DNA from 2 places in the Nonomuraea sp. NPDC050786 genome. Region 1 is predicted to be linked to the other one. Evidence: riboswitches for the same ligand, from Rfam matches in the RefSeq annotation. Region 1 holds a riboswitch; the other holds the start of a gene.
The links. A riboswitch is a leader RNA that binds a small molecule or an ion and turns the genes downstream of it on or off. The one in region 1 is predicted to bind guanidine.
Positions count from the first base shown of each region.

Region 2: linked by a shared signal. The riboswitch ahead of AB0H84_RS15505 (multidrug efflux SMR transporter) and the one ahead of AB0H84_RS41185 (MBL fold metallo-hydrolase) in region 1 are both predicted to bind guanidine.

Region 1 covers NZ_JBFAHJ010000031.1:105,562-109,748, forward strand. The annotation lists gene AB0H84_RS41175 (hypothetical protein) at 11-190, shown strand; gene AB0H84_RS41180 (hypothetical protein) at 184-771, opposite strand; gene AB0H84_RS41185 (MBL fold metallo-hydrolase) at 1,135-2,013, opposite strand; guanidine-III (ykkC-III) riboswitch at 2,027-2,094, opposite strand; gene AB0H84_RS41190 (hypothetical protein) at 2,117-2,242, opposite strand; gene AB0H84_RS41195 (alpha/beta hydrolase) at 2,313-3,311, shown strand; gene AB0H84_RS41200 (aldo/keto reductase family oxidoreductase) at 3,510-4,187, shown strand, end outside.
Region 2 covers NZ_JBFAHJ010000006.1:352,636-356,822, reverse strand. The annotation lists gene AB0H84_RS15515 (acyl-CoA dehydrogenase) at 1-996, opposite strand, end outside; gene AB0H84_RS15510 (methyltransferase domain-containing protein) at 1,099-1,896, shown strand; guanidine-III (ykkC-III) riboswitch at 1,922-1,983, shown strand; gene AB0H84_RS15505 (multidrug efflux SMR transporter) at 2,016-2,330, shown strand; gene AB0H84_RS15500 (VOC family protein) at 2,362-2,748, shown strand; gene AB0H84_RS15495 (hypothetical protein) at 2,796-3,245, opposite strand; gene AB0H84_RS15490 (MBL fold metallo-hydrolase) at 3,354-4,187, shown strand, end outside.

The DNA of each region.
Region 1 (4,187 bases):
GAAACGGGCGGTGGGCGGCGCGACTGCGCTGCCCACGCCTCCACCCGTGAAGGGGGCCGTGGCCGTCATGGGCCACGACGGCATCGGCCCGCAGAGCGAAGCCGCCTCGCCGCTCTCCGCGAGCCACTGCGGACCGGGGGGCGGCGAGGCCGGCACACTGTCGGCCAACACCCGCGACGCGGATCAGTAGATGTACTTCGAACGGTCGAGTGCCCAGTAAATCTCGCCCTTGCCGTCGTTCGCGACGTCGGCGACCACGAACACGTCCGAGTAGTAGTCGTACTTCTTGCTGTAGCTCACCATTGGCGTGGAGCATGCGATGGCGCTTTCTCTGCGCGCGTTGAGGGCGTCGGTGAAGATGCACATGGTTCTCTTGTAGTTCTTGTCGCCGCCACCGCCATTGTTTCTCCTGTTGACGTACAGGTAGACGTAGAAATGATTGAACCGGTGCATCGATCCGAAATGCTCGCTGAGCTCGTCCCAGGACATGGTCAGACTGGAGAAGACCTTGTAGCCCCTGCCGGACTTCCTCTTGGTGATGCAGTGGTCGATCTTGACGACGATGTCGCTCTTGTGGGGAAGCGCGTACTTCTTGGCGTCGTTGCTCTGGTCGCACCTGCTGACCTGGGCCGCCGAGGCGACGGTGCTCACCGGCGCAGCCGTGGCCCGGACGGCCGCCGCCGATTCGGCCCGCGCCGGCAGGCCGCCGCTCACGCTCGCCAGAGTGAGCGCGCCGGCCACCAGGACCATTCCGCCGGACGTCTTTCTCATGGTGCCCTCCCGTATGCTCAGGTGTTCACGAGCGTTCGCGCGAGCCGCCGCGTGGGCGTCGCGCTCCGGTGCCGCCATTTCGCGCAGGCGGACCATTCGCTCCCCGTGGCCCGGGCGAGACGCGCCGAGCCGCTTGCTCCATACCTTTAGATGGAGCCGGGTGCACGGGAGTTCGTAAGGGCCTCCGCTTTCTTGCAATTCCCCGCCGAGGAGGAGGGCGAGGACGGCAGGTCGAATGTGAATTCGCGCGGAAAACAAGTTGTTGAGGCAGCGGTCAATGTGTCCGGCACCCGCGCCCCGCCGGGCGCGAAGCCGTTCATGATCAGGAACTATCGGGCAGGAGGTCCGATCCGTCTGTGCGGCTCAGAGGTTCGGCCAGAGGATGAAGAGGGGGCAGGCGCGCCGGCTGGGCCGGTCGCCGAGCTCCTTGATCGCCGTACGGATCTCGTGCAGGTGCCCGGTGGTCATCTGCAATGGGGGCTCGTCGGGCTGGTAGGTGCTGCGGATCGGGTAGTCCACGCCTGGCTGCCTGGTCATCTCGATGTGGCAGCCGAGCACGTGGGTGACCGGTCGGCGGTCGGAGAAGTCGATCAGGCGGTCGATGGTCCGGGTGAAGGCCGGCCAGTCCTGGATGTAGAGGCGGCCCGGGTAGACCGTGTCCCCGGTGAGCAGGAACCCGGTCCACCGGTCGTAGAACGTGACCGCCGCCTCGTGGTGACCCGGGGTGGCCAGGCACTCCAGCACGCGGCCTCCCAGGTCGACCTGCGCCACGGCGTCGGGATCCGTGCCGAACCCGAAGTACTGCCAGGCGGTGACCAGGTCCGCGCCGACCAGCGTGGTGTCGGGGCGGTCGGCGAACTGACCGTCGCCCGCGACGTGGTCGCCATGCGGGTGGGTGTGCAGCACCAGCAGGTGGTACGCCTCCAGGGGGTGGCGGGCGAGCCAGCCGGCGACGAGCTCGTCGACCACTCGGCGCAAGGGGAAGAACTCGGCCGATGCGGTGGCGCCGGTGTCGATCAACACCGCCTGTGCGTTGCCGAACAGCAGGAACATGAACGGCGCCTCATAGTTGATCGCCATGTTCTGCCGCAGGATGAACGTGTGCTCGTCGTACGCGTGGACCTGGATGTCCGGATCGGTGTTGTGCTTGGCCGACGGTGAGCCGTGAATCCACCGGACGTCCAGCGCGCGAGGCTCTGGAGCCACTCCAGCGAAATCGATCAGGGGTGTGCCCGCATCCATGACGTCTCCTTCGAGTGCGTCGTCTTGGCAGGCCGGGTACGGCGCACGTCTCGTCCGGGGCAAGCACTGGCGGGCTTCCACGGCGACCGTACCACGACAGCGATCAGCCGCTCTCCGCCGCCGTGGACCGTCCTGGGGTGCCTGTCAGGTCGCGCGGATCCAGGACGGCGCGCCCTCCGGCCCACGCCACTGCCTGGCCGAACGCCCCGCCGTCAGCCCCCGTACGCATCCGGCACCTGTTTTCGCTACCATAGGTTTCGATACTTTTGGTAGCGAAAATATCCGTCAGAGGAGAAGCCATGAGTGACGTCACCGACGGGAAGCAGACGCCGGCCGGCATCCAGCTGCGCGGCCAGGCCGCGGGCAAGGCGCCCGACTGGTTGGCGATGACGGCCGAGGAGCTGGTCGCGTACCGGGACGAGGAGAACCGCAGGCGGGCGTCCCCCGCGGCCCGGGCGATCACCGGCGATCCGGATCCCGGCGCCGCGATCCAGTGGCAGCGGGTGGCGCTGCCCGGCCGCGAGCTCCCGGTCCGGGTGTACCGGCCCGCGCCGGAGCGCGTCGACCAGCGCGTCGACCAGGCCGGCCTGCCCCTCGTGCTCCACGTGCACGGAGGGGGGTTCGTGGGCACGGCGGTGCAGAGCGACTGGGTGAACAGCCACCTCGCCGCCCACCTGCCCGCGGTCGTCGTCTCGGTCGAGCACCGCCTCCTCGACCCCGAGACCCCGCTGTCGGCGGCCGCCGACGACGGCTGGGACGTGCTCTCGCACGTGGTACGGCATGCCGGGCAGTGGGGCGTCGACCCATCGCGGACCGCCGTCTTCGGCGAGAGCGCCGGCGCGTTGATCAGCTCCCTGGCCACGATCCGGGCCAGGGAGTCCGGCCTGCTCCTGCGGGCACAGGTGCTGGTCAACCCCGCTGTCGACCTGACCGAGACGATGTTCGACCACGCCTCGATCGCCCAGTACGCCGACAGCCCCACCCTCACCGTGCCGCAGTTGCGGCTGTTCCACCGGTTCGCCGTTCCGCCGGGAACCGATCCTCGTGCGCTGTCGCCGCTGTATGCCGACGACCTGAGCGGGCTGGCCCCGGCGCTCGTGGTGGTGCCGACCCACGACCCGGTGGCCGATCACGGCCGCCGTTACGCCGAACGACTGCGAGCGGCCGGGACGCCCGCGCGGCTCACCGAACACCCCGGAGCGGGGCACGCGTTCCTCAGCATGCCGAACGTGGTGCCGCAAGCCCAAGCCGCGCGGGCGGAGATCGTCGACTTCCTCCGAGGGGCCCTCGCCGGGTGATGGCTCCGGGCCTGCCGGTTCGCGCTGCGTCCCCGTCGGCCGACGGGGACGGCTCATCGTTGCCGTGGAGCGCGCCTCCAACCCGTAGGTGACTTACGCACTCGCAGGTGCCTACTTCCTGCCAGGAAGCTGCCTACCCATACTGAGGCAGCGAGCCGTTATGGACGGCCCCTCAGCGCAACGATGAAAGACAGAGGCATGAGCACGCTCTCCACTTCGCTACCCGGCGGCAGCTGGACCCTGGGCGACCTGACCGTCACCCGGTTCGGCTACGGCGCCATGCAGCTCGCCGGCCCCGGGGTCATGGGCCCGCCCGCCGACCGTGACAGCGCACTCGCCGTCCTCCGCGAGGTCATCGACCTCGGAATCACGCACATCGACACCGCCCACGCCTACGGACCGCGCGTCACCAACGAGCTGATCCATGAAGCGCTGCACCCGTACCCGGAATCGCTGCACATCGTGACCAAGGTCGGCGCGACCCGCGACGAGCACGGCGGCTGGCCGTCGGCCCGTCGGCCCGAAGACCTGCGCCGCGCCGTCCAGGAGAACCTCGAAACCCTCGGTCTCGAGGTGCTCGACCTGGTCAACCTCCGGCTCGGCGACGCCCAGGGACCGCAACCCGGCTCGCTCGCCGAGCCCTTCGAGACGCTCGTCGAGCTCCAGCAGCAGGGCCTGATCCGCCACCTCGGAGTCAGCAACGCGACGGCGGAACAGGTCGCCGAGGCACGGGCGATCGCGCCGATCGTGTGCGTGCAGAACATGTACAACCTCGCCTACCGCCAAGACGACGAGCTGATCGACGAGCTCGCCGAAGCGGGCATCGCCTACGTGCCCTTCTTCCCGCTCGGCGGCTTCAGCCCGCTGCAGTCCTCG
Region 2 (4,187 bases), on a different contig from region 1:
CCGGGTCAGGTCGGCGCCCTGCACGCGCGACTTGGCGTACTCCAGGGCGTTCAGGTAGCCGGTGGAGAGCGTGGCGATGGCCTTGGTGCCGACCATCATGCGGGCGTGCTCGATCACCATGAACATCTGCCTGATGCCCTCGTGCACGTCGCCCACGAGGTAGCCGACCGCCGGGTGCTTGTCGCCGAAGGTCAGCTCGCACGTCGTGGAGATCTTCAGGCCCATCTTCTTCTCGACGTTCGTGACGTAGACGCCGTTGCGCTCGCCGAGCTCGCCGGTCTCCAGGTCCACGAGGTACTTCGGCACCAGGAACATCGACAGCCCCTTGGTGCCGGGGCCGTGGCCCTCGGGGCGGGCCAGGACGAGGTGGAAGATGTTCTCGGCCATGTCGTGCTCGGCGCTGGTGATGAAGCGCTTGACGCCCTCGATGTGCCAGGTGCCGTCCTCCTGCCGCACCGCCTTGGTACGCCCGGCGCCCACGTCGGACCCGGCGTCCGGCTCGGTGAGCACCATCGTGGCGCCCCACTCGCGCTCGATGGCCAGCTCCGCGAAGCGCTTCTGCTCCGGCGTGCCGACCTTCCACAGCGTGTAGGCGAAGTTGGGCCCCGCCGCGTACATGTAGAGCGCGGGGTTCGCGCCGAGCACCAGCTCGGCCGTGGCCCAGGCCAGGCTCCTCGGGATGCCGGGGCCGCCCAGCTCGGCGGGCAGGTCGAGGTTGGCCCAGCCCCCGTCGACCAGCGCCTTGTAGGACTTCTTGAACCCCTCGGGCATCGTCACGGAGCCGGTCGCCGCGTCGAACACGGGCGGGTGCCTGTCGCCCTCCTCGAAGGAGTCGGCGAGGACGCCGGTGGCCAGCCTGTTGACCTCGTCCAGAATGCCGCGGGCAACCTCCTCGTCCACATCCGCAAAGGGCCCTGTGCCGAGGATCTCGCGCCTGCCGAACACCTCGAAGAGGTTGAACTCCAGGTCACGCACGTTGCTCTTGTAGTGGCCCATGGGTGTCGATCTCCTTGAACCGAGGTTTCTGTACTGGCGAGTAACCTTACTCTGAAATGCTACCCGCGGGTAACCCGTGCTATGCATGGCATGCTGCTCTCCATGGACGCCGAAGAACTCGCCGCCAGATGGCGAGAGCGACTGGATTCCTGGGCCATTCCTGCCGAGATCATGGCCAAGGCTCCCGTTGACCCGTGGAGCCACTCCCCCGAGCGGTTCGGCGCCCGTACCGACAGGGCGCTGGCCGAGCCCGACGACGGCCCGACCATGACCCGGCTCTCCGAGGCGCTGCCCGACAAGGGCACGCTGCTCGACGTGGGCTCGGGCCCCGGCGCCTCGTCGCTGCCGCTGCACGAGCGCATCGGCCACCTCTACGCGGTCGACACCTCGCCCGCGATGCTGGAGGGGCTGACGGCCAGGGCGGAGAAGCTCGGTGTGCCGGTCACGGCGGTCGAGGGCCGCTGGCCCGACGTGGCCGACCAGGTGCCCGTGGTCGACGTCGCGGTGGCCGCGCACGTGGTCTACAACGTCCCCGACCTGGCGGACTTCCTGCGCGCGCTCGACGACCGCACGCAGGGGCGGGTGGTGATGGAGTTGCCGCACCGCCATCCCATGAGCTGGATGACGCCGCTGTGGCAGCACTTCCACGGGGTGGACCGGCCGGTGCGGCCCGTCGCCGAGGACTGCGTGGCGCTGGCGGCGGCGCTCGGCTTCGCGGTGCAGGTGGAGGAGCGGGAGGCTCCCCTGGAACGATTCACCTCGCTGGAGGAGCTGGCGGCGAGCGTGTGCCGCCGGGTCTGCCTCGACCCGTCAAGGGCGCAGGAGGTGGCGGAGACCGTGCTCGCCCTGGGCATGTGGCCGGTGCCCCGCGACCGGTGGGTCACCGTCTGGTGGGAATGACCCCGCCGCGCGCCGCGTTCCCCTCGATGAGCTGACCGCTCCCGGACGAGACGCGCCGTATTTCCCGGAACGCCAAGACGACGCATCCCTGACAGCCTCGTCCCAAGGGAGTTCCGATCATGGCGTGGATCGTCATCGTGCTGGCCGGCGTCTTCGAGGTCGCCATGGCCCTCTCGCTCAAGCTCAGCAACGGATTCAGCAACGGGTGGTGGGCGCTGTCGTTCTTCGTGACGGCCGCGCTGAGCTTCGGCCTGCTCTCGTACGCGCTCAGGACCCTCGAGGTGGGCACCGCGTACGCGGTCTGGACCGGCGTCGGCGCGGCGGGCACCGCGGTGCTCGGCATGATCGCCATGGGGGACGAGGTCTCGTTGCCGCGCCTCGTCTCGATCGCGCTGATCCTGGCCGGGGTCGTGGGCCTGCGGATACTGGCTTGACGTCGGGGAGCGGCCCCGCTTAGGTGACTGCGTGATTGAAATCCATGCCGTCACCATCGACGCCGCCGACCCGTACGAGATCGCCAGCTGGTGGAGCCAGGCCACCGGGCTGCCCCTCGGCGAGGGCGACAAGCCGGGCGACGACGAGGTCATGCTCCGTACCGAGCGGGACCCGTTCCTGCTGTTCATCCGCGTGCCCGAGGGCAAGACCGTGAAGAACCGGGTGCACCTCGACGTCAACGGCACCGAGGGCAGGACCCGTGACCAGGAGGTCGAGCGGCTGATCGGGCTGGGCGCGACCGTCTTCGACGACCGGCGCCAGCCCGACGGCACCGGCTGGGTGACCATGCGCGACCCCGAGGGCAACGAGTTCTGCGTGTGCAGGAGCCAGGCGGAGAGGCAGGCGGCGCAGAGCTGACCGCACTGGGCCGGTCCGCACTGGGCCGGTCCACACTGGGCCGGGCCTCACTCGGAGGATCGGGCGCGGCCCTGCATGGCGAGCGTGAGGACCCCGGCGATGAGGTAGACCAGCGCGCCGTGCCACAGGGCGTCCACCGCCGCGCCGAAGACCCCGTCGTCGTCGAACACGAGCTGCACCGGGTAGTCGAGCACGGCCACGATGCCCGCGGGCAGCAGCGAGAAGCGCCACGGGTGCCGCAACGACCAGATCCTGGCCTGGCGGGTCACCCGGTCGCCCTCGTGCGGCCTGGCGACCGCGCCGACCGCGGCGATCAGGGCGAACAGGCTGATGCCCAGGCCCAACGCCCACACCAGGTCGCCACCGCCCGTGAGGACGCCCAGGCCGAAGCTGGCCGCGGTGACCGCGCCGCCGCCGATGGCGGCGGCCTTCCAAGGGGCGCCGCGGAGCGCGGCGCCCGACAGCGAAATCTCGTCGCGTCGGCTGATCTCGTTCATGTCATCCATGCTGCATTTCCGGACATCCGGCAGCATCGGGGATGAACCCTGATTTCGACCCTGGGAGTCACGCCTGATCCCAGGGTTCCTTTCAGGTACCGTCGCGGCATGAGCTCGAGCACTCATGACCACCCCCTGGCGCCTCCCCGGGTCGAAGAGGTGTCCGACGGCGTCTACGCCTACATCCAGCCCGACGGGAGCTGGTGGATCAACAACACCGGGTTCCTGGCCGGGCGGCGTGGCGTGATCTGCGTCGACGCCTGCTCGACCGAGCGCCGTACGCGGGCGTTCCGCGAGGCCGTCCGCACGGTCAGCGACCGGCCGATCACCACGCTGATCAACACCCACCACCACGGCGACCATACGTTCGGCAACTGGCTCTTCCCCGAGGCCACGATCGTCGGGCACGAGGGCGTACGCGAGCAGATCCTGGCCGAGGGCGTCCCGGCCTACCTGCCCGCGTGGTCGCCCGAGGTGGAGTGGGGCGAGATGGTGGTGACGCCGCCGTTCCTCACCTTCACCGACCGGATCACCGTGCACTCCGACGACCTGCGGTGCGAGGTCAGGCACGTCGGCCACGCCGCGCATACGACGAACGACTCGTACGTGTGGATCCCCGAGCGGCGGCTGCTGTTCTCCGGCGACCTCGTGTTCAACGGCGGCACGCCGTTCGTGCTGATGGGCTCGGTGGCCGGGGCGCTGGACGCACTCGGTCAGCTCAAGGCGCTGGGGGCGGAGACGGTCGTGCCGGGGCACGGAGCGGTGTGCGGGCCGGAGGTGTACGACCGGGTGGAGGGCTACCTGCGGTTCGTGCAGGAGACCGCCGAGCGGGGCCGGGCGGCGGGGCTGTCGCCGCTGGACGCCGCCAGGGAGGCCGACCTGGGCGAGTGGGGCGGCCTGCTCGACTCCGAGCGCATCGTGGGCAACCTGCACCGCGCCTAC